One region of the Bradyrhizobium sp. Ken01 genome, then DNA from elsewhere that is predicted to be linked to it. Evidence: predicted binding sites of a transcription regulator. Region 1 holds the regulator's gene; each other region holds the start of a gene.
The links. Region 1 encodes PhoB, which activates phosphate uptake and scavenging genes when phosphate is short. Its sites were predicted from a motif close to TGTCATNNANCTGTCAT; they were not measured.
Positions count from the first base shown of each region.

Region 2: AC0L3S_RS23550 (DUF2794 domain-containing protein) is a predicted target of PhoB. The motif match lies at 3,072-3,088, and genes of this name have one in related genera.
Region 3: ugpB (sn-glycerol-3-phosphate ABC transporter substrate-binding protein UgpB) is a predicted target of PhoB. The motif match lies at 3,738-3,754, and genes of this name have one in related genera.
Region 4: AC0L3S_RS21370 (YdcH family protein) is a predicted target of PhoB. The motif match lies at 3,098-3,114, and genes of this name have one in related genera.

Region 1 is NZ_JBVVPC010000030.1:8,625-14,511, forward strand. Features, by position in the region: gene pstC (phosphate ABC transporter permease subunit PstC) at 1-560, shown strand, start outside; gene pstA (phosphate ABC transporter permease PstA) at 565-1,410, shown strand; gene pstB (phosphate ABC transporter ATP-binding protein PstB) at 1,407-2,228, shown strand; gene phoU (phosphate signaling complex protein PhoU) at 2,239-2,955, shown strand; gene phoB (phosphate regulon transcriptional regulator PhoB) at 2,970-3,677, shown strand; gene AC0L3S_RS25635 (GcrA family cell cycle regulator) at 3,906-4,418, opposite strand; gene AC0L3S_RS25640 (acetylornithine transaminase) at 4,874-5,887, shown strand, end outside.
Region 2 is NZ_JBVVPC010000026.1:61,365-67,251, reverse strand. Features, by position in the region: gene acnA (aconitate hydratase AcnA) at 1-1,598, shown strand, start outside; gene AC0L3S_RS23555 (DUF1223 domain-containing protein) at 1,832-2,608, shown strand; gene AC0L3S_RS23550 (DUF2794 domain-containing protein) at 3,152-3,520, shown strand; gene AC0L3S_RS23545 (GNAT family N-acetyltransferase) at 3,528-4,058, opposite strand; gene AC0L3S_RS23540 (Bax inhibitor-1/YccA family protein) at 4,284-5,075, opposite strand; gene AC0L3S_RS23535 (ABC transporter permease) at 5,346-5,887, opposite strand, start outside.
Region 3 is NZ_JBVVPC010000004.1:265,630-271,516, reverse strand. Features, by position in the region: gene AC0L3S_RS06810 (sn-glycerol-3-phosphate import ATP-binding protein UgpC) at 1-572, opposite strand, end outside; gene ugpE (sn-glycerol-3-phosphate ABC transporter permease UgpE) at 578-1,426, opposite strand; gene ugpA (sn-glycerol-3-phosphate ABC transporter permease UgpA) at 1,426-2,307, opposite strand; gene ugpB (sn-glycerol-3-phosphate ABC transporter substrate-binding protein UgpB) at 2,355-3,671, opposite strand; gene AC0L3S_RS06790 (CaiB/BaiF CoA transferase family protein) at 4,088-5,305, opposite strand; gene AC0L3S_RS06785 (organic hydroperoxide resistance protein) at 5,479-5,887, opposite strand, start outside.
Region 4 is NZ_JBVVPC010000022.1:104,269-110,155, reverse strand. Features, by position in the region: gene AC0L3S_RS21380 (sensor domain-containing protein) at 1-1,361, opposite strand, end outside; gene AC0L3S_RS21375 (NAD(P)/FAD-dependent oxidoreductase) at 1,564-2,667, shown strand; gene AC0L3S_RS21370 (YdcH family protein) at 2,834-3,013, opposite strand; gene AC0L3S_RS21365 (YdcH family protein) at 3,341-3,547, shown strand; gene AC0L3S_RS21360 (hypothetical protein) at 3,668-3,886, shown strand; gene AC0L3S_RS21355 (hypothetical protein) at 3,910-4,161, shown strand; gene AC0L3S_RS21350 (GGDEF domain-containing protein) at 4,162-4,923, opposite strand; gene purE (5-(carboxyamino)imidazole ribonucleotide mutase) at 5,065-5,553, shown strand; gene AC0L3S_RS21340 (5-(carboxyamino)imidazole ribonucleotide synthase) at 5,550-5,887, shown strand, end outside.

The sequences.
Region 1 (5,887 bases):
GCTTCTTCGTGTTGGGTCCGTTCCTCGCCAACACGTTCCAGCCTTTCATGATCAAGATCTTCGACGGCGTGCCCGTGCTGGGCGCGATCTTCGCGGGACCGCCGTCCTATCTCAGCCTGTTCAATGCCGCGCTGATCCTCGCGATCATGGTGCTGCCATTCATCACCTCGATCTCGGTCGATGTGTTCAAGACGGTGCCTCCGGTCCTGAAGGAAGCCGCCTACGGCGTCGGCTGTACCACCTGGGAAGTCGTCCGCAGCGTGGTGATCCCCTACACCCGCGTCGGCGTCATCGGCGGGGTCATGCTGGCGCTGGGCCGCGCGCTCGGCGAGACCATGGCGGTGACCTTCATCATCGGCAACTCGTTCCGGATATCGTCGTCGATCTTCGCCCCCGGCACCACGATTTCGGCGGCGATCGCATCCGAGTTCGCCGAGAGCGACGGCCTGCACCAGTCCGGCCTGATCCTGCTCGGCCTCCTGCTGTTCGTGCTGACTTTCTTCGTGCTCGCAGCGGCGCGGCTGATGCTGATGCGGCTGGAAAAGAAGGCTGGGAACTAGCGCCATGAACCCGATCTATTCACGCCGCCGCCGCAAGGACATCGTCGTCCGCGGGCTCTGCATCGCCGCAACCGCCTTCGGCGTCACCTGGCTCGCGCTGATCCTGATCACGCTGCTCTACAACGGCTTGGCGGGACTCAATGTCCAGCTGTTCACCGAGAACACGCCGCCACCCGGATCGAACGAGGGCGGCCTGCTCAACGCCATCGTCGGCTCGCTGATCATGACCGTGATCGGCGTCGGCATCGGTGCGCCGCTCGGCATGTTTGCCGGCACCTACCTCGCCGAATACGGCCGCAACGACAAGCTGACCTCGGTGATCCGCTTCATCAACGACATCCTGCTCTCGGCGCCCTCGATCATCATCGGCCTGTTCATCTACGGCGCGGTGGTGGTGCCGATGCGCGGCTTCTCGGCGATCGCGGGCTCGCTCGCGCTCGCGGTCATCGTGATCCCGGTGGTGCTGCGCACGACTGAGGACATGCTGCTGCTGGTTCCGAACGCGCTGCGCGAGGCGGCCTCGGCGCTCGGCCTGCCGCGTTCGCTGGTGATCAAGCGGATCGCTTATCGCGCCGCGCGCTCCGGCCTCATCACCGGCGTGCTGCTCGCGACCGCTCGTGTCGCCGGCGAAACCGCGCCACTGCTGTTCACCGCATTGTCGAACCAGTTCTTCAGCCTCGGCCTGAACAAGACGATGGCGAACCTGCCTGTCACCATCAACAACTTCGTGCAGAGCCCCTATGCCTACTGGAAGCAGCTGGCCTGGAGCGGGGCGCTGCTCATCACGCTGACCGTTCTTGCCCTGAATATTGGCGCGCGCATCCTTGGCGCCGAGAGGACCGCAAAATGAGTGATCTTTCCGTATCGATGAGCGCGGCCGGTGGGCTGCCCCACGCGCCGGTGCTGCCGGAGGCGCCCCCCAAGGTGACCGTGCGCAACCTGAACTTCTATTACGGCGAGCACCACGCTCTGAAGAACATCAACCTGACGCTCGGCGCCAACCGCGTCACGGCGTTCATCGGTCCGTCGGGCTGCGGCAAGTCGACCCTGCTGCGCATCTTCAACCGGATGTACGACCTCTATCCCGGCCAGCGCGCCACCGGTCAGCTCATGCTCGATCAGACCAACATCCTGGACGGCAAGCTGGACCTCAATCTGCTGCGCGCCCGCGTCGGCATGGTGTTCCAGAAGCCGACGCCGTTCCCGATGACGATCTACGAGAACATCGCGTTCGGCATCCGTCTCTATGAGAAGATCTCGAAGTCCGAGATGGACGGCCGCGTCGAAAAGGCACTCCGCGGCGGCGCGCTGTGGAACGAGGTCAAGGACAAGCTCAACGCCTCCGGCCTGTCGCTCTCGGGCGGCCAGCAGCAGCGCCTCTGCATCGCCCGCACCGTCGCGGTGCGGCCCGAGGTGATCCTGTTCGACGAACCCTGTTCGGCGCTCGACCCGATCTCGACCGCCAAGGTCGAGGAGCTGATCCAGGAGCTGTCCGAGGATTACACGATCGCGATCGTCACTCACAACATGCAGCAGGCGGCGCGCGTCTCCGACAAGACCGCCTTCATGTATCTCGGCGAGCTGATCGAATTCGACGACACCAGCAAGATCTTCACGTCGCCGACTGACCGGCGCACGCAGGATTACATCACCGGCCGGTTCGGCTAGGAGACGCGACATGGGTTCTGAACATACCGCAAAGGCCTTCGATACCGACCTCCAGGAACTCACCCGCCTGGTCGCCGAGATGGGTGGCATCGCCGAGCGCATGATCGTCGAGTCCGTCGACGCGCTGATCCGCCGCGACGTCCCGCTCGGCCAGCGCGTCGTCGCCATCGACACCGAACTCGACGCGCTGCAGAAGCGCATCGAGGAGCGTGCGGTGCTCACCATCGCCCGCCGCCAGCCGATGGCGGTCGACCTGCGCGAGATCGTCGGCGCCATGCGCGTCGCGACCGATCTCGAGCGCATCGGCGACCTCGCCAAGAACATGGGCAAACGCGTCGCGGCACTGGAGACGGACTTCCATCCGCTCAAGCTGTTTCGCGGCCTCGAGCACATGACCGACCTCGTGCAGCAGCAGGTCAAGTCGGTGCTGGACGCCTATGCCGCGCATGATCTGCCGGCGGCGATGGCGGTGTGGAAGGGCGACGAGGAGGTCGACGCCATCTGCACCTCGCTGTTCCGCGAGCTCCTTACCTACATGATGGAGGATCCGCGCAACATCTCGTTCTGTATCCATTTGATGTTCTGCGCCAAGAACATCGAGCGGATCGGCGACCACGCCACCAACATCGCCGAGACCGTGTTCTACATGATCGAGGGACAGGCGATCACCGACAAGCGGCCGAAGGGCGACATGACGACCTTCGCCAACACGGTACCGAACACTTAAGGAGCGACGACCCGATGGGCGCACGCATTATGGTGGTTGAGGACGAGGAAGCTCTGACGGAGCTTCTCCGCTACAACCTCGAAGGCGACGGCTATGACGTCGAGACGGTGATGCGCGGCGACGACGCCGACACTCGCCTCAAGGAGCACATCCCCGATCTGATCGTGCTCGACTGGATGCTGCCGGGCCTGTCAGGCATCGAATTGTGCCGGCGGCTTCGCACCCGTCCCGAGACCAAGCAGCTCCCGATCATCATGCTCACCGCGCGCGGCGAGGAGAGCGAACGGGTGCGGGGTCTTGCGACCGGCGCCGACGATTACATCGTCAAGCCGTTCTCGGTGCCGGAGCTGCTCGCGCGCGTGAAAGGCCTGCTGCGGCGCGCGAGCCCCGAGCGGCTCGCCACCGTGCTTGCTTTTGGCGACATCGAGCTCGACCGCGACAAGCGCCGCGTGGCGCGCTCGGGCCGGCCGATCGATCTCGGTCCGACCGAATATCGCCTGCTGGAGTTCTTCCTGGAGCATCCGGGCCGGGTGTTCTCGCGCGAGCAACTGCTCGACAGCGTTTGGGGCCGCGACATCTACATCGATGAGCGTACCGTCGACGTGCATATCGGCCGCCTGCGCAAGCTGCTCAATCTCGGCCGCGAGCAGGACCCGATCCGCACCGTCCGCGGCGCCGGCTACGCGCTGGATGATCGTTTTGCCAAGGCGGAGCAGGTGTAGGGTTGCAGGCTTGTTTGCTGGCGAGCTGTCCCCGAATTCTCCGACGTCGTCCCGGACAAGCGAGCGAAGCGAGCGCTGATCCGGGACCCATAACCACCGAACGTGGTTTGGCGAAGACTCGGAGTGACCCCTTCCGCACGACTACTGCGTGCTCGGAGTATGGGTCCTGGCTTTCGCCAGGACGACACTGAAATTGTTGAACTGTCTTCGCGCGACGACTTGCCGTGATTACCGCGGACCCGGCTTCACCGGTGCGCGGCGCCGATCCGATGCCGGCTGGTACGCAACGCGCGAGTGCTGGGCGCAATAGGGCAGGCCGGACAGAGCCCGTCCACCACAGAAGAAGAAATCCGGGCTCGACGGATCGCCGACCGGCCAGTGGCAGGTCGCCTCGTTCAATTCCAGCAGCGACAGCCGCTGGCTCATCGGCACCACGTTGTCGTATGTGACCGGATCCGGCTCAGCCTCGACCTCAAAGGCCTGCGCCAGTGCGGTGTTGCCGCGCGAGATCGGGCGGCTCACCCGCATCATGTGCTGCGCGGGGCGCGCCTTGCGCGGCCGGGGCGCTGCCGACGAAGGGCTCTTGGCGCGGCCCGAAAGGCCGAGCCTGTGCACTTTGCCGATCACGGCATTGCGGGTCACATTGCCGAGCTCCGCCGCGATCTGGCTGGCCGAAAGTCCGGCCTCCCAGAGCTTTTTCAGCTGCTCGACGCGATCATCGGACCAGGTCAAAACCGTCATTGCACCCTTTCCCTCGCTGCGCGCCAGCCATCCTGGGGCCTCGCAGCGAATGCCTAAGCCTTCAAAAACCCGTGCCGCCAGAATCCCTTAAGGCTCGCCGGGCGCGTCTTGAACGCCCGAACGTTTACGCCGGTACATAAGGACTTAAAGATCAGAACCACTGCACGAGATGTCGTATCTGACAATTCAAACGCTACAATATGGCGTGACTCCCGCGCAAGAGTCCGCCGACTCGCTTCCACATGTTCCGTGGCTAAATCCCGCAAAATCGGCACCGCAAGACTACGGATTCAGCGTTTCGTGAGGCTTTCCGGACGGCATTGACACCCGTTTCACCAGGCCTAAGATAGTCGTGCGTGCCGCCCTCAAGAGGCGGCACGTTTCGTTTTCCGGGCCGGTCGATGGTGCGTTGCGCAATGCACGCTCACTCCGTCCGCAACATTCAAGTGACCGTCATGACTAACAGCGCAGCGCCGCATTTGCTCCCCGTTTTCGCCAGGTCCGACCTCGGTTTCGAGCGTGGCGAAGGCTGCTGGCTGATCGCGACCAACGGCGAGCGCTATCTCGATTTCACCTCCGGGGTGGCGGTGAATGCGCTCGGCCATGCCCATCCGGCGCTGGTCGCGGCGTTGCAGGAGCAGGCCACGAAGCTCTGGCACATGTCGAACCTGTTCCAGAGCCCGGACGGTGAGCGTCTCGCCGCTCGCCTCTGCCACGAGAGCTTTGCGGACTTCGTGTTCTTCTGCAATTCCGGCGCCGAGGCGCTGGAATGCGTGATCAAGGTCGTGCGCCGTTATCACGCCGCGAAGGGCCATCCAGACCGCTATCGCATGATCACCTTCGAAGGCGCCTTCCATGGCCGCACGCTGGCGACGCTGGCTGCGACGGGTTCGGCAAAATATCTCGAAGGTTTCGGACCCCCGATGGAGGGCTTCGACCAGGTTGCGCATGGCGATCTCGACGCGGTGAAAAAGGCGATCGGTCCGCAGACCGCCGGCATCCTGATCGAGCCGATCCAGGGCGAGGGCGGTGTGCGTTCGGCAACGCCCGCCTTCCTGAGGGCGTTGCGTCAGCTCTGCGACGAGAAGGGTCTGTTGCTCGCCTTCGACGAGGTGCAGACCGGCATGGGCCGCACCGGCGATCTGTTCGCGTACCGCCGCCTCGGCGTCGAACCCGACGTGATGTCGCTGGCCAAGGCGCTCGGCGGCGGCTTTCCGATCGGCGCCTGCCTTGCGACCGCGGAAGCGGCGTCCGGCATGACGCCGGGCTCGCACGGCTCGACCTTCGGCGGCAATCCGCTCGCGATCTCCGCTGCGAACGCCGTGCTCGACGTCATGCTCAAGCCCGGCTTCTTCGACCACGTGCAGAGGATGTCGCTGCTGCTCAAGCAGAAGCTCGCCTCCGTGATCGACCGTCACTCTGATGTCGTCAGCGAAGTGCGCGGCGAGGGCCTCCTGATCGGCATCAAG
Region 2 (5,887 bases), on a different contig from region 1:
TCGACCTCGGTGACGTCGTGCCGTCGATGGCCGGTCCGAAGCGCCCCGAGGGCCGGATTGCGCTGCCGTCGGTGGCCGAGGGCTTCTCGCTCGCGCTCGCCAGCGAATACAAGAAGGCCGAGGAGCCGGCGAAGCGCTTTGCCGTCGACGGCAAGAAGTTCGACATCGGCCATGGCGACGTCGTGATCGCCGCGATCACCTCTTGCACCAACACCTCGAACCCGAGCGTGCTGATCGGCGCCGGTCTGCTGGCGCGCAACGCCGCCGCGAAGGGCCTCAAGGCAAAGCCGTGGGTGAAGACCTCGCTCGCCCCGGGCAGCCAGGTGGTGGCGGCCTATCTCGCCGATTCCGGTCTCCAGGCCGATCTCGACAAGGTCGGCTTCAACCTGGTCGGCTTCGGCTGCACCACCTGCATCGGCAATTCCGGTCCGCTGCCCGAGGAGATCTCGAAGTCGATCAACGACAACGGCATCGTCGCGGCTGCCGTGCTCTCCGGCAACCGCAACTTCGAAGGCCGCGTCTCGCCGGACGTGCAGGCGAACTATCTGGCCTCGCCGCCGCTCGTGGTCGCCCACGCGCTCGCGGGCACCGTCACCAAGAATCTCGCTGTTGAGCCCCTCGGTGAAGGCAAGGACGGCAAGCCGGTGTACCTCAAGGACATCTGGCCGACGACCAAGGAGATCAACGCCTTCATGAAGAAGTTCGTGACCGCGTCGATCTTCAAGAAAAAGTATGCCGACGTGTTCAAGGGCGACACCAACTGGCGCAAGATCAAGACCGTCGAGAGCGAGACCTATCGCTGGAACATGAGTTCGACCTATGTGCAGAACCCGCCCTATTTCGAAGGCATGAAGAAGGAGCCGGAGCCGGTCACCGACATCGTCGAGGCCCGCATCCTCGCCATGTTCGGCGACAAGATCACCACCGACCACATCTCGCCGGCCGGTTCGATCAAGCTCACCTCGCCCGCGGGCAAATATCTCAGCGAGCACCAGGTGCGTCCGGCCGACTTCAATCAGTACGGCACGCGCCGCGGCAACCACGAAGTCATGATGCGCGGCACCTTCGCCAACATCCGCATCAAGAACTTCATGCTGAAGGGCGCCGACGGCAATATTCCGGAAGGCGGTCTCACCAAGCACTGGCCCGACGGCGAGCAGATGTCGATCTACGACGCCGCGATGAAATATCAGCAGGAGCAGGTGCCATTGGTGGTGTTCGCCGGCGCCGAATACGGCAATGGCTCCTCGCGCGACTGGGCCGCCAAGGGCACGCGTCTGCTCGGCGTCCGCGCCGTGATCTGCCAGAGCTTCGAGCGCATCCACCGCTCCAACCTGGTCGGCATGGGCGTGCTGCCGCTGACCTTCGAGGACGGCACCTCCTGGTCGTCGCTCGGCCTGAAGGGCGACGAGAAGGTCACGCTGCGCGGCCTCGTCGGAGAGCTCAAGCCGCGCCAGAAGCTGACCGCGGAGATCGTCTCCGGCGACGGTTCGCTGCAGCGCGTTTCGCTGCTCTGCCGCATCGATACGCTGGACGAACTCGAATACTACCGCAACGGCGGCATCCTGCACTACGTGCTGCGCAAGCTCGCGGCGTAAGCGCGGACTTGTGAACGGTGGCTCACTGCGAAGTGAGTAGTAGGTTACACGAAGGCGGCCTATCACAAGGCCGCCTTCACGCGTTTGCGGCAGGCTTCAGATGGGCCCGCCCGGCGGAGAACCTCACGCTTTGGACGGTTACTTTGGCGGACGAAAGTGCGAGGCCGTAAGACTACGGTGACCATCCGGCGGTAAGATTTCCCTCTCACGAGCAATGGTGTGCGGCGTTCGACATGACAATAATGACGGCTTCTCATCTGGTTTCACGCTGGTCCGGCGCCCTCTGGTCGGGAGCCCTTGGTCTCTGTGCGATCGTCGCCGTCATTCGCCCTGCCGAAGCTGATCCCCGCGCCGTTGTCGAATTGTTTACCTCGCAGGGCTGCTCCTCCTGCCCGCCGGCCGACAAGATCATCGGCGACCTCTCCCGCGATCCCTCGATCATCGCGCTGAGCATGCCGATCGACTATTGGGACTATCTCGGCTGGAAGGACACATTGGCCGATTCGCGCTTCTCTGCACGGCAGCGTGCCTATTCACGCATGCGCGGCGACCGCGAAGTCTACACGCCGCAGGTCGTGGTGAACGGCTCCACGCATGTCGTCGGCAGCGACCGCACCGGCATCGAAAGCGCCATCGGCAAAACCGACAAGGGCACGGGCGTGATGAGCGTGCCGGTGACGATGTCGCTCGCGGGCAAGCAGATCAACGTCTCGGTGGCCGCGAGCAACGAGCCGACGGCGTCCCACGGCGAGGTCTGGATCTGCTCGATTGCGAAGTCGGTGCCGATCGCGATCAGCCGCGGCGAAAATCGCGGACAGCAGGTGATCTATCACAACGTGGTGCGCAACCTGCTGAAGGTCGGCGACTGGACCGGCCGCCCGGAAAGCTGGACGGTGCCGATCGAGAACCTCACGCGCGACGGCGTCGACGGTGCCGTGGTCTATGTCCAGGACGGCAGCCGGGAAAAGCCGGGGCCGATGCTGGGCGCGGCGTATACGTCGCTGCACTGACGCGCAGCGCACTCAAGATCATCTCAAGACAACTTGTCTCTCGTCATTCCGGGGCGCGCGAAGCGCGAACCCGGAATCCATCGATCCACCATCCGAGCTGAGAAATGGATTCCGGGCTCGCGCCAAGAGGAGCGCCCGGAATGACAGCGAGTGAGAAACATCCCGACACAAACAAAAAAGGACCAACTCGCGTTGGCCCTCCTTGTCGTGCGAACAGACCCGATCCTGACGGCCCCGGGGGGCTGGGGGCTGAGGAATCCGGAACCGAAAGGACCGGGTCAACGCACATAGGTCTTTTCGCAATGCAGGGCGGCAGTCGCTTGGCGGAAAAGCGGCGACACTATGATTCCTGCTAACGATCCCGTGACGGTTTGCCGCGACAGAGTTCCACCGCTGCGTGTATGCGGATTGCTCCGGATTCCAGAGCCCTTTCGAGGGCCTTGCGGTGGGGAACAGTTGGCGCGATCATGCAACTGTCATGATCCGCGGTTCCGGGGACGGTCTTCGCGGACGCGGTCATGCTGATGCGACAGGAGGCGGCCTATGAGTCTGTCGGAGGATGCCGATCCGAGCGAACAGCGCGCGGCGGCGCGCCCCGCCGCTTCGAATGCGCAACTGAGCCGGGTGACGTTCAACCGGCTCGAGCTGCATCGTATTCTCAATCTGTACGGCCGGATGGTCGCGGACGGCGAGTGGCGCGACTACGCCATCGACTTCCTCAGGGATCGCGCCGTGTTCTCGGTCTTTCGCCGCGCCTCGGAAGTGCCGATCTATCGTATCGAAAAGGATCCGCGCCTTGCGCGCAAGCAGGGCATGTACAGCGTGATCTCGGCGACGGGCTTGATCCTGCGCCGCGGCCACGAGCTGGAGCGCGTGCTCCTGGTGATCGATCGCAAATTGGCGGTGGTTTGAGGAAGCTTTACTTCTCCGGCACCGTAGTCGCGCCCTCACCAAGATCGCGCTGCATCATCACCGTGTCCAGCCAGCGGCCGAATTTCAGCCCGACGCTCGGATGCGTGCCGATCATCCTGAAGCCGCCCTTGGTGTGCACGCCGATCGAGCCGGCATTGGCGGAATCGCCGATCACCGCGATCATCTGGCGGAAGCCGCGCGCTTCGCATTCGACGATCAGCCGCTCCAGCAGGAGCGCGCCGATGCCGCGGCGGTGGAAGGACGGATCGAGATAGATCGAGTTCTCGACCGTGAAGCGGTAGGCCGGCCGTGGCCGGTAGGCACCGGCATAGGCGTAGCCGGCGACGCGCCCGTCGAGGATGGCGACGAAATAGGGATAGCCGCCGTCGATCAGCGTGCGGTAGCGGCGCGTCATCTCGGTAAGGTCAGGCGGCTCCAGCTCGAACGTCGCGGTGCCCTCGCGGACGGCTTGCTGGTAGATGGCGGTGATGGCGGGGAGGTCGGCCTCAAGGGTGGGCCTGATTTCGGGTGCGGACATGGGGCAAGATTAAAGCCTTCCCGGGACCGCTGGAAGAGGCGAAACGGCCTCTCCACGTGGTCATTGCGAGCGAAGCGAAGCAATCCAGGAATGCGTCCGTGGAGGGACTCTGGATTGCTTCGGCGCAAGAGCTCCTCGCAATGACGGTGGTTGAGGGAACATCACGCCCAAACAAAAACCCCGGCCTTTCGGCCGGGGCTGGTGTCGTTCGCTCTGGTCTGACGCTTAGTCGCGCTGGCCGAGCAGCTGCAGGAGCAGCGTGAACAGGTTGATGAAGTTCAGGTACAGCGACAGCGCGCCGGTGATGGCCGCACGCTCTGCGATGTCACCGCCGGCCGAGGCGTAGCCGTAGATGTAGTCGTTCTTCAGCCGCTGGGTATCCCACGCGGTGAGGCCCGCGAACACCAGCACGCCGACCACCGACACGACGAACTGCAGCACCGAGCTCGCCAGGAACAGGTTCACCAGGCTCGCGATGACGATGCCGATCAGGCCCATGAACAGGAACGAACCCATTCCGCTCATGTCACGCTTGGTGGTGTAGCCGTAGAGGCTGAGCGCGCCGAAGGTCGCCGCGGTGATGAAGAACACCCGCACGATCGAGGTGTGCGTGAACACCAGGAAGATCGAGGACAGCGAGACGCCCATCAGCGCCGCGAACACCCAGAACAGGATCTGGGCGGTCGAGGGAGCGAGACGGTTGATGCCCGCCGAGATCACGAACACCATGGCGAGCGGCGCGAGCATGAACAGCCACTTCAGGGGGCTGACGAACATCGCGTAGCCGAACGGCGTCAGGAACAGCTTGCCGACGCGGACGGCTTCCGGGGTCGGAACGTCCGTCACGGCGGCCATGTAGACGCCGAGCGCGGCAAGGCCGGTGATGGCCAGGCCGATGCTCATGTAGTTGTAGATGCGCAGCATGTAGGCGCGCAGGCCGGCATCGACCGTCGCGGCGTCAACACGCCCGGCGGCCCTGCCGAAAGGAGAAGCGTAATTGCGGTCTAGGTCCGACATGGTCGAATTCCCGTTGGTTGGTCCGGTCCGGCATGAGGGTCGCCATGCCGCCGGTTCGTCAAACTCTATCTCGGATACCGATGTCTGCCGACTAAATTTTGGCTAACAATCGGGGCTCCGAACCCACTCGATATGTGGGAAACTAACACATCCGCCGCAACCTTCCACGCGCGGCTGAATGTCGCCCTCGCCCGCAATCCTGGCGAGCAGACGTGGTTAATCGCCGGAATCGTGCGATTCCGCTCCCGCGCAGCCGCCCGCTACCATTTGTCACAAATTCCGCAACACCGTGGCGGGCTTTTTGTTCAATGCCAGCAGCGTGCCGGCGAGCCCGAGGCCGACCGTGACGACCAAGGCAGCCGCGACCACGCCGGCGGCGCTGCCGCCCTGCCAGACGAAAGTGAGGGTCATCAGCCGGGTCACGATCATCCAGGCCGCGACGCTGCCGGCTAGGACGCCGAACACCGCGGTGGCAAGCCCGATCAGAAGGTATTCGAGCGCATAGGCGCCGAGCAGCCGCAGCCGGGTCGCGCCCAGGGTCTTGAGGATCACCGCATCGTAGACCCTGTGACGATGGCCGGCGGCGAGCGCGCCGCCTAACACCAGGATCGCCGAGATCAGGGTCACCGCGCTGGCGCCGCGGATCGCCAGCGCAAGGTTGGTCACGACCGAGCCGACCGTCTCCATCACCTCGCGCACGCGCACGCTCGTCACCATCGGATAGGCGTCAGCGACCTCTCTGATGATCTTGCCGTCGCCGGCCGCATCGCCGCCGGTTTCCGTCAGCGTCGCGATGTGGGTGTGCGGGGCGC
Region 3 (5,887 bases), on a different contig from region 1:
ACGTAGATCGACGTGGTGTTGAGCCGGCGCTGCAATTTGCGGATCTCGACCCGCATCGCGATGCGGAGCTTGGCGTCGAGGTTGGACAGCGGCTCGTCGAACAGAAACACCTTGGGCTGACGCACGATGGCGCGGCCCATGGCGACGCGCTGGCGCTGGCCGCCGGAGAGCTGGCGCGGCTTGCGCTCCAGCATCGATGTGAGCTCGAGCACGCGCGCGGCTTCGTCGACGCGGCTCTTGACCTCGGCCTCCTTCATGCCGCGGTTGCGCAGGCCGTAGGCCATGTTGTTGAAGACGCTCATATGCGGATAGAGCGCGTAGTTCTGGAACACCATCGCGATGTCGCGATCGGCGGGCTCGATCTGGTTGACGATGCGGCCGCCGATGTCGATCTCGCCGCCGGTGACGGTCTCGAGGCCCGCGACCATGCGCAGCAATGTCGACTTGCCGCAGCCGGAGGGACCGACCAGCACGCAGAACTGGCCGTCGCCGACATCGACGTTGACGCCCTTGATGGCCTCGAAGCCGCCGGGGTAGGTCTTGCGGACGTTGCGCAGGGTGACGTTAGCCATGGGATTTACTTTTCCGTCTCCACGAGTCCGCGCACGAACAATTTCTGCATCACGACGACGACGAACACCGGCGGCAGCATCGCCAGCACGGCCGTCGCCATCACGATAGGCCATTCGGTCAGCGCGTCGGTGGTGGTGATCATCTTGCGGATGCCGACCTGGATGGTCTGCATGTCGTCGCGGGTGGTGATCAGCAGCGGCCAGAGATATTGATTCCAGCCGAGGATGAAGAGGATCACGAACAGCGCCGCCATATTGGTGCGCGACAGCGGCAGCAGCGTATCCCAGAAGAAGCGCAAGGGACCGGCGCCGTCGATGCGCGAGGCCTCCAGCAGCTCGTCCGGCACGGTCATGAAGAACTGGCGAAACAGCAGCGTCGCGGTGGCCGAGGCGATCAGGGGCAGCGCCAGGCCCGCATAGCTGTCGAGCATGTGCAGATCTGCGACGATCTTGTAGGTCGGATAGATGCGCACCTCGACCGGCAGCATCAGGGTGATGAAGATGATCCAGAAGATCGGCATCCGGAACGGAAAGCGGAAATAGACGATCGCATAGGCCGAGATGATCGAGATCGCGATCTTGCCGACCGCGATCAAGAGCGCCATCACCAGCGAGTTCAGCATCATGTTGCCGACGGGCTCGCGGGTGGAGCCGCTCGTGCCGACGAAAATGGTCTGGTAGTAGACCTCGAAGAAATGACCGCCCGGCAGCAGTGACATCTGTCCGTTGGCGATCAGCGCGTTGTCCTGGGTCGAGGCGACGAACGCGATGTAGACCGGGAAGGCGACGATCGCGATCCCGATCCAGAGGATGATGTGGGCGATGTAGCGCCGGAAGCCCTCTTCCTCGACCATCAGTAGGTCACCTTGCGTTCGACGAACCGGAACTGGATTCCGGTGAGCACGATGACCATGACCATCAGGATCACCGACTGCGCCGCCGAGCTGCCGAGATTGCCGCCGAGCAGGCCGTCGGAATAGACCTTGTAGACCAGCGTGACCGTCGACGTTCCCGGACCGCCGCGGGTCATGGTGTCGATGATGCCGAACGTGTCGAAGAAGGCGTAGACGATGTTGACCACCAGCAGGAAGAAGATGGTCGGCGACAGTAGCGGGAAGGTCACGGTCCAGAAACGCCGCATCGGGCGGGCGCCGTCGATCGCGGCGGCCTCGAACACGCTCTTCGGGATTGCCTGCAGGCCGGCGAGGAAGAACAGGAAATTATAGGAGATCTGCTTCCATGCGGCGGCGAGGATGATCAGCGCCGCGGCTTGGTCGCCGTCGAGCAGCGGATTCCAGTCGATGCCCATGTTGCGCAGATAGCGCGAGAGCACGCCGAGCGAGGGATGCAGCATGAAGATCCAGAGCACGCCGACCACGGGCGGCGCCACCGCATAGGGCCAGATCAGGAGCGTGCGGTAGAGCATCGAGCCACGCAGCGGTTTGTCCGCCATCACGGCGAGCAGCAGCGCGAAGGACAGCGACGAGACGGCGATGGCGAACGAGAACAAGAACGTTCGGACGATCGCCTCGAAATAGGCTGCGTCCTTGAACAGCTCGATGTAATTCTCGAACCAGACAAAGGTGGTCGATAGACCGAACGCATCCTGCAGCAGGAAGGACTGGATCACCGCCTGCAGGGCCGGCCAATAGAAGAAAATCAGGACGATCGCGAGCTGCGGCGCAACCAGCGCGTACGGTAACAGCCTTGACTGGAAAATGGCTTGCTTTTGCATGATGCCAGCAGAGCGGCAGGCCGGGTCGCGGCCTGCCGCTCATTGCCTCACTTAACGGCGGTCTTTTCGAACTGCCGCAGCATCGTGTTGCCGCGCTCGACCGCGGAGTCGAGTGCCTGCTTGGCGGTCTTCTTGCCGGCCAGCGCCTGCTCGATCTCTTCCGACCAGACGTCACGCAGCTGCACCATGTTGCCGAGGCGCAGACCGCGCGAGTTCTCGGTCGGCTCCTTGTTGGTCAGCTCGAGCAGCGGCGTTTCGAGATAGGGCTGATCCTTGTAGAAGCCCTCTTCCTTCGCCTTGGCGTAGGCCGCCTTGGTGATCGGCAGATAGCCGGAGGCCTTGTGGATATAGACCTGGCGATCAGTGTCCGAGAGGAAGGTCAGGAACTTCGCGACGCCCTTGTATTCCTCGGCCGACTTGCCGCCCATCACCCACAGCGAAGCGCCGCCGATGATCGAGTTCTGCGGTGCGCCCTTGACGTCGGGATAATAGGGCATCGGCACGGCTGTGAAGTTGAACTTGGCCTGCGCCTTGACGTTGCCGAAGAACGCGGACGAGGTCAGGTAGATCGGGCATTCGCCGGAGGTGAAGCGACCCTCGCCGGTGTTGGTGCGGCCGGCGTAGTCATAGGTCTTGGTCTTCTGCAGCTCGACCAGGGTTTCGAGATGCTTGACCTGAAGCGGTCCGTTGAACTCGAGCACGGTGTCGAAGCCGTCGAGGCCGTTGGCCTTGCTGGCGAGCGGCAAATTGTGCCAGGCCGAGAGCTGTTCGAGATTGACCCAGGTGACCCAGGAGCCCGAGAAGCCGCAGGTGTCGTGACCCGCAGCCTTCAGCTTCTTGGCGGCCTCGAACGTTTCGGGCCAGGTCTTCGGGATCTCGACATTCGCCTTCTTCAGCTCGTCGAGGTTGACCCACATCACGGTCGAGGACGAGTTGAAGGGGAAGGACAGCATTTCGCCCTTCGACGTCGAATAATAGCCGGTGATGGCGGGCAGGTAGATCTTGGGGTCGAACTTCTCGCCGGCGTCGGCCATCAGCTTGTAGACGGGCTTCACGGCGCCGGTCGCGGCCATCATGGTCGCGGTGCCGACTTCGAACACCTGCATGATGTGCGGGGCATTGCCGGCGCGGAACGCCGCGATGCCGGCGTTCATCGTATCGGGATAGTTGCCCTTGTAGGTCGGGATCACCTTGTAGTCGCTCTGCGACGCGTTGAAGTCGGTGGCGAGCTTGACGATGACGTCGTTGTTGGCCCCGGTCATCGCGTGCCACCACTGGATTTCGGTCGCGGCCAAGGCCGGCGAGGCCGATAGTCCTACCGTGAGTGCAATAGCGGCAGCCGCTCCAAACTTTCTAAGAGCCATCAAGTAAACCTCCCTTGGCCGTTCTCTTGGGCCGTCAAAAATGATCGCTTGCGCTAGCAGCGCCATATGACGTTCACATGACTGTGTAAGCGGGCGAAACGAAAGCGGCAAGCGCTGGAAAAGGGAAGCCGTCAAATAGGCGAATGCCGCGCGCGCAGCGTCCTCCATTCGCGGTGCACAGAGCGCCCGCGCCGCAGTGCGGCATTGGACGTCATCGCGGAATGGCAGTGGAAGATCGCCGATGCCGCTGCGAGCTCGAAAACCTCTCCCGCTTGCGGGAGAGGTCGCGCCGAAGGCGAGGGTGAGGGCTCTCTCCGCTTGGGGATTGTCCCGTTGCGGAGACACCCTCTCCCCAACCCTCTCCCGCAAGCGGGCGAGGGAGCGCGCCTACGGTGAGGCTCGATCTTCGTCTTATCTCAGCGCTTGCGTTCCGGGCCGCAGACCGTGCCCTGCTCGACCATCGCGTCGATCTCGGACCTGGAGTAGCCGAACTCGCCGAGCACCTCGGCTGCGTGCTGGCTGAATTTCGGCGGCAGGCGATGCAGGCTCGGCTTGCTGCGGTCGAGCCGGATCGGGGACGCCACGCCCTTGTACCAGTCCTTCTCGATAATATCGCCGCGCGCGATCGTGTGCGGATTGGTCAACGCCTGGTCGATCTTCTGCACGGGGCCTGCGGGCAGGCCCGCGGCGAGCAGGCGATTGCACAGCGGCTCGGCCTCGTGCTGGCTGAACACGGCGGCGAGTTCGGCCCGCAGCGCTTCGCGATTGGCGATGCGGTCCTTGTTGCGCGCAAAGCGTGGATCGGTGCCGAGCTCGGGCTTGCCGATCTCCTTGGCGAGCTTGCGGAAGGTGCCGTCATTGCCGACGCCGATGAAGATGTCGTCGGTCTTGGTCGGGAAGATCGCATAGGGCACGAGGTTGGGATGCTCGTTGCCGGTCAGCGCCGGCGGCTTGCCATGCATGAAATAATTCGCGGTGTGCGGATGCATGATGGCGAGACCGGTCTCGTACAGCGTGGTCTCCAGGAACTGGCCCTGGCCCGAGCGCTGCCGCTCCGACAGCGCCATCAGGATGCCGATCGCCGCATAGAGGCCGGTGCCGATGTCGACCAGCGGCACGCCGATCCGCATCGGTCCGCTCTCGGGCGAGCCGGTCGCCGCGATCATGCCGGTCATGGCCTGGATGATGGCGTCATAGCCGGGATTGCCGCCGCGCGGGCCGTCGGCGCCGAAGCCGCAGATCCGGCAATGCACGAGGCGCGGGAATTTCTCGCGCAACACGTCGTTGCCGATGCCCCATTTCTCCAGCGTGCCCGGCTTGAAGTTCTCGATCAGGACGTCGGCGCTCTCCAGCATCTTGAGCAGCACGGTCCGGCCGCCCTCGGAGGCGAGGTCGAGGCCGATCGAGCGCTTGTTGCGGTTGATGCCGATGAAATAGGCCGCGTCTTCCTCGTGGAAGGGAGGGCCCCAGTCGCGTACCTCGTCGCCTGCGGGCGGCTCGACCTTGATCACGTCGGCGCCGTGGTCGGCGAGGATCTGGGTGCAATAGGGACCGCCGAGCACGCGCGTGAGATCGATGACGCGCAGGCCGCTCATTGCACCCGTGGCGGCTCCAGAACTGGCGGCTTCAGTCATGCCTTCGCGTCCCCTGTGTCGATGTGATCACAGGCCTAACGAGGTTCGTCCGAGCCGGCAATGGCTTCCCGCGTAGGGCCTCATGCAGGCCCGTCGCCGCAATCCCGTGGGATGGCAAATCAAGGGAAGCGGCCGGCCCGAGGGATCCCGGGTCGGCCGCTTCAGCTAACCGATCAGACGACCGTCAGGCGAACGTCGACATTACCGCGCGTCGCGTTGGAATAGGGGCACACCTGGTGCGCCTTCTCGACCAGCGCCTCGGCTTCCGCGCGGGCGAGGCCCGGCAGTGATACGGCAAGGTCGATGTCGAGACCGAAGCCGCCGGCCGCGCGCGGGCCAATGCCGACGGTCGAGGTCACGGAGGCGTCGGCCGGAACCTTGGGGCCGCCCTGCGAGGACACGAACTTCATCGCGCCGATGAAGCAGGCGGCATAGCCCGCCGCAAACAGCTGCTCGGGATTGTTGCCGGCGCCGCCGCCGCCGCCGAGCTCCTTCGGCGTGGTGAGCTTGACGTCGAGCGCGCCGTCGAGGGTCGCAGCATGGCCGTCGCGGCCGCCGGTGGCCTTTGCGCTGGTCTTGTAA
Region 4 (5,887 bases), on a different contig from region 1:
GTCTGCCGGCGATCGGTGACGTCCTCGTGGGTCTTGATCAGATATTGCGGCTCGCCGGTGTCGCTCAGCACGGTGGCGCGGCGGGTGAGGAACAGCCGCAGCCCGTCCTTGGTGGAGATCGGGTGCTCTTCGGTGATCATCCCGCGCTTCTTGATCGCGGCTTCGTCGCGCGCGATGATCAGCTTGGCTTCCTTGGGATTGAAGATGTCGGACGCGGTCAGGCCCGTGGCTTCCTCGCGCCTGCGGTTGAGAATCGTCTCCGCGCTGCGGTTGGCGAGCAGGTAGCGGCCGTCCTTGACCTGCTCGACGATCAGGGCCACCGGGATGTTGTCGACCACGAGCTCCAGGAACTTCTTCGTGCTCTCCAGCTCCTTCGACAGCGAGCGGCGATCGGTGATGTCCTCGAACACGAGCATCAGGAATTCGGGCTTGTTGCTCTCGTTGCGGACCACGATCCGGATCGAGGCAACCATGCGCCGCTCACCGGCGCGGTCAACCTCGAATTCGTTGCGAAATTGGCCGTCCTGCGAATCGAGTGCCGCCCGGTCGGTCGCCTCGATGCTGTCCGCCGAGACTGGCGCAAACAGCTCGCGCGCGTTCTTGCCGACGACATGGTCGCGCGAGAAACCCCAGAACCGCTCATAAGCGCTGTTGGCGAAGATGTAGCGACCATCCTCGATGTTCTTCGCGGCCACGCAGGCCGGCACGTGGTCCAGCAATGTTTCCAGGAACTGCTTGGTGGAGGCGAGCTGCCGCGACAGCCTGCGCTGCTCGCTGACGTCCAGATGCGTCGTCACCGAGCCGCCATTGGGCAGCACGAAATATTTCACCAGGATGGCCCGCCCGTCCGGCAGTTCGGTGATCAAGCCGTTGGTGCTTGCCGCCTTCTCGTAGAACTCGTCGTTGGAGGCGCCGCCGAGCACACCGCGCTTGCGTCGCAGCTCGAGGAGTTCGTAGCCGTTCATGTTGGCCCAGAGATCCGACCGCGCCAGGCCATAAAGCTCGATATAGCGGTCGTTGCAGAAGATGATGCGCCGCTGCGCATCCGTCATCACCACGCCCTGGTTGAGATTGTTCATCGCGGAGGAGACGAAGGCATTGCGCCGCAGCTGCAGACGCCTGGTCCGGCGCAGCGAGGAATGGATCCACAGCGCGATCGCGACGAGGAACGAGCAAGTCACGACGCCCGCGATCAGGGCTTCCCAGATCACGTTGGGATCAAGCTCGCCGAGATAGCTCGGAGGGGTGAAGCTGTCCGAGAGGGCAAAGGCGCGCGCAGGCGCGACCGCTGCGGCCAGGCACACGGCGGCCTGCATCGCAATCGGAAGCGCGCTGCCCGCGTGCCAGTTCTTCTCAGCCATCAGCCACCCGCGATTTCAACGTCGGATTGTCTGGCCTCGTGGGTTTGGATCGGGTAAACGCCTGTACGCGCAACGGAAAAATGTGGCATCAAATACGGCAATTGCCCTGACATGATAAATTCTTCCTTAATGGAAAACGCTCCCGCGCCGCCGTTCCCAGGCGTGAGGCCTTGGTCGCTTCGAGCAGACGTCCTGCACAACCATGGATAAGGTCGACTGCGTCGTCATCGGAGCCGGCGTGATCGGGCTCGCGGTGGCTCGAAAGCTGGCGCAAGCCGGGCGCGAGGTGATCGTGCTCGAGCAAGCCGAGGCCATCGGCACCATCACCTCCTCGCGCAACAGCGAGGTGATCCATGCCGGCATCTACTACCGCGCCGGAAGCTGGATGGCGCGCATGTGCGTCGACGGCAAGCACGCGCTCTACCGTTACTGTTCCGAGCGCGCCATCCCGCACAGGAATTGCGGCAAGCTGATCGTCGCGACCAATCCGAAAGAGACCGAGAAGCTGCAATCGATCAAGGCGCATGCCGAGGCCAACGGCGTGCTCGACATGCAGCTGCTCACCGGCGATGCGGCACGCGCGCTGGAGCCGGCGCTCGCCTGCGACGCCGCGCTGCTGTCGCCGTCGACCGGCATCATCGACAGCCACGCCTACATGCTCTCGCTGCGCGGCGAAGCCGAGGAGGCGGGCGCGGCCTTCGCGTTTCACACCCCGCTGATCCGTGCCAAAGCGACCGCCGGCGTGATGGAGATCGAGGCGGGCGGCGAAGCGCCGATGACGCTGCAATGCAGCCTCCTCGTCAACGCCGCCGGGCTCTCGGCGACCACGGTGGCGCGCAACATCGAGGGCATGCCGCTGGAACGGATCCCGACGGCCTACCTCGCCAAGGGAAACTACTTCAGCTGCAATGCCAGGGCGCCGTTCTCGCGCCTGATCTATCCGGTGCCCGAGCCCGGCGGGCTAGGGGTGCATCTGACGCTGGACATGGCCGGGCAGGCCCGTTTCGGCCCCGACGTCGAGTGGATCGAGACCATCGATTATGAGGTCGATCCCTCACGCGCCGAGCGCTTTTACCCGGCGATCCGCAAATACTGGCCGACATTGCCTGACGGCGCGCTCATGCCGAGCTATTCGGGTATCCGGCCGAAGATTGTGCCGCCAGCGGTAGCCACGCAGGATTTCTTGATGCAGGGCCCGCGCGATCACGGCGTCGAAGGCCTGATCAATCTGTTCGGCATCGAGTCGCCCGGATTGACGTCATCGCTCGCGATCGCGGATCACGTCGCCGACCTAGCAAATATGTAGTGTTTTAAAGCGAAGAGGATTTCGGTGCGCGTAAAGAACCGCGTCCAGACAAGAAGCTAGGGCCGCGCAAATCCTTGCACGGTGCGCGCCCTACAGCAGGGATGAGCGCAAGGGCTCCCATCCCTGCCTGAAAGGGTGCGATCAACTCTAAGCTGTTACGGGGGTACTAGTGGAGCGTGTCGCCGTGCCTGAGACGCTCGATCTGGTCCTTGACCATCAACTTCCGGCGCTTCAACTCAACAATTTGCAGGTCGTCTGTTGAAAGGTGCACGAGAGCTTCGTGCAATTCGTTTTCGAGAGTTTTATGCTTCCGTTCCAATTCAACCAGATGTGCCTGAATTGTCATTCGAAACCTCCTCGGTAGGGGTGAACCTTGGATTCGACCGGACGAGGAAGTGTACATCACCGATTCGTTCTGTCGATGGATATCAGTCGTCGCAGTGTCATTTTTAGAAATTCATATGTAACGAAGCGTGAGTAAGGGAACCACGCGGGAAAAATCCGTGATATCAATGCGCTTGCGCAACGCCGGAGCGACCGCAGAAATATCTCGCGGGAGATCGGCGCCCGACAGCCCGAGATCGCTTGCGATCACGGCGCGCAAGGACGATAGTTTCCACAGGGCATCCACAGCCTTAATCTCACGCCTATCGGTTTTTCGGCCACCGCAGACATGACCAATGAAGATGCGCGCGAACTCGAATCCGAGCTCGCCCGGTTGCACCAGGAACACCGAGATCTCGATGTGGCGATCGATGCACTGCATCAATCGCCCGCCCCCGACCTGTTGCGGTTACAGCGGTTGAAGAAACGCAAGCTGTTGTTGCGTGACCGTATCGCGTTCATCGAAGACCAGATCACGCCCGACATCATCGCCTGATCCACAGGTAGAACTTTACGGCGGCCCCGCCGCACGTAAATCCGCTTGACTCGAAAGGAACAAAATAAGAACATTTGGACACCCAAGGCCCCCGGGGAAACCGTCCAAGGAAAAACGCAGATGTCGGCGACCGCCCTTCTCGACAACAGCCATTATGAACAAGCCTGCGATCAGGCGATCGCGATGTGCGACGGCAATCTGCGCAGCACCATCAAGGCGCTGATCATGGCCAATGAATATCTGGAGGCCGAGCTGGAGGAATTGCAGGCGGCCATTTCCGCCGGCTGCATTCCGGAGACCTCGCGCAGCAAGATGCGGAGCAAGGGCAGCGCCGCCTGAGCTGTCAGCTATCGGAGCCGACCATGTCCGATGTCACCTATTACGTTGCATTACCCTTCCTGACCGACGAGGACGGATCGCCGGTCGCAGGTGCGGCCGAGGAATGCCAGACGGCGGCGGCCGCGTTACGGCGTGCCGAGGTTATGTCGCACGGCGCCGGCCACACCGGCGCCGTCGCGTTCAGCCGCAGCGGCGATCCCATGACGGGCGAATTCGGTGACGCCAAACTGCTCCGCAGCTTCGGCAACGTACCGAAGGACCTCGGCACGCTTTAACTAGCTGCTGACGAGCCTGATGCGCGGCTCGTGCCGCCGGTGCGCCTTGCGCACATACATCGCAGCATCGGCCTCCTCCAGGGCGCGCGCGGCGTCGGACTGCACCCCAAGCAGGGCGACACCGGCGGAAGCGCCCGCACTCACGTGCTGGCCGCGAAAGACAAAGGACAATTCGTCGACAGCCTGCTCGAAGGCCGCGGCCTTCGCCTTGGCGTCGGTCTCGCTGAGATTCCAGAGCAGCAGCGCGAACTCGTCGCCGCCGAGCCGGCCGACCACGTCGGAGGCGCGTATCTGCCGCGTCAGCGTGGTGGCAATCGCCTTCAGCACCTCGTCGCCGGCCGCATGGCCGAAGGAATCGTTGATCGGCTTCAGCCGATCGACGTCGAGCACGATCAGCGCGCCGCTGGCGCGGTAGCGCTTCATGTAGGCGACGGCGCGTGCGAGCTCGCGTTCGAAGCCGCGCCGGTTCGGAATATCGAGCAGGAAGTCGGTGTCGGCGGCCGCCTCGAGCTCCGCGACCCGCCGCAGCGCCCCCTTGAGCTTGCTCCGGAGCTCGCGGATGGTCGCGTTGATGGCCGTCTTGATGACCTCCGTGGGGCCGTCATCGGCAGACGCTCCGCGTCGCGACGGTCTGGTCGGACGCTTGCCCGGACTGTTGGCCGGACTCACGGCCGGACGCTTGAGAACAACTTTGGAACGGCCGGCGCTGGTCTTCGGGCCCTTTTTGGCCTTCGCAGCGCTCGCCCTTTTTGGTTTCTTCATGGGCGTCCTGCTCAATGAAGGCTTGCGGGGATTCACCAAGACAGGATAGTTCATTCCCTTCTCCTTGCCACCGCCTTGCGAGCCACCGGCCGGAACCTTTAATCTGGCCTATCTTTCTGTTTTTCGAGCACAATTCACGTCATGACCGCGCCGATCGCCATCATCATGGGAAGCCAGTCGGACTGGGACACGATGCGGCATGCCGCCGACACGCTCGCAGGGCTCGGCGTTGCCGCCGACACCCGCATCGTATCGGCCCACCGTACCCCCGACCGACTGTTTACGTTCGCCAAAGGCGCCAAGTCGGCTGGTTACAAAGTCATCATCGCCGGCGCGGGTGGCGCAGCCCACCTGCCCGGCATGGCGGCGGCGCTGACGGAACTGCCCGTGTTCGGCGTCCCCGTCGAATCCAGGACGCTCAAGGGCATCGATTCGCTCTATTCGATCGTCCAGATGCCCGCGGGCATCCCGGTCGGCACCCTCGCGATCGGCAAGGCCGGCGCCATCAATGCGGCGCTGCTGGCGGCTGCCGTGCTGGCCTTGTCCGACCCGGCCTTGTCCGACCGCCTCGCCGCCTGGCGCAAGGCGCAGACCGAGGCCGTGGCCGAGCGCCCGGAGGACAAGGCGTGACTGACGCAAAGCAGGTGAAGCTGAAGCCCGGCGACACCATTGGCATCCTCGGCGGCGGACAATTGGGGCGGATGCTGGCCATGGCGGCGGCACGGCTCGGCCTGCGCTGCCAGGTGTTCTCGCCCGATCCGGACTCACCGGCCTTCGACGTCGTTCTGAATGCGACCTGCGCCGAATATGCCGATGTCGAAGCACTTGAGCTGTTCGCCAACGACGTCGACGTCATCACCTACGAATTCGAGAACGTACCGTCCGCGGCCGCGATGGTGCTGGATGCGCGCCGCCCGGTGCTGCCCAACCGCAAGATCCTCGAGACCACCCAGGACCGGCTCGC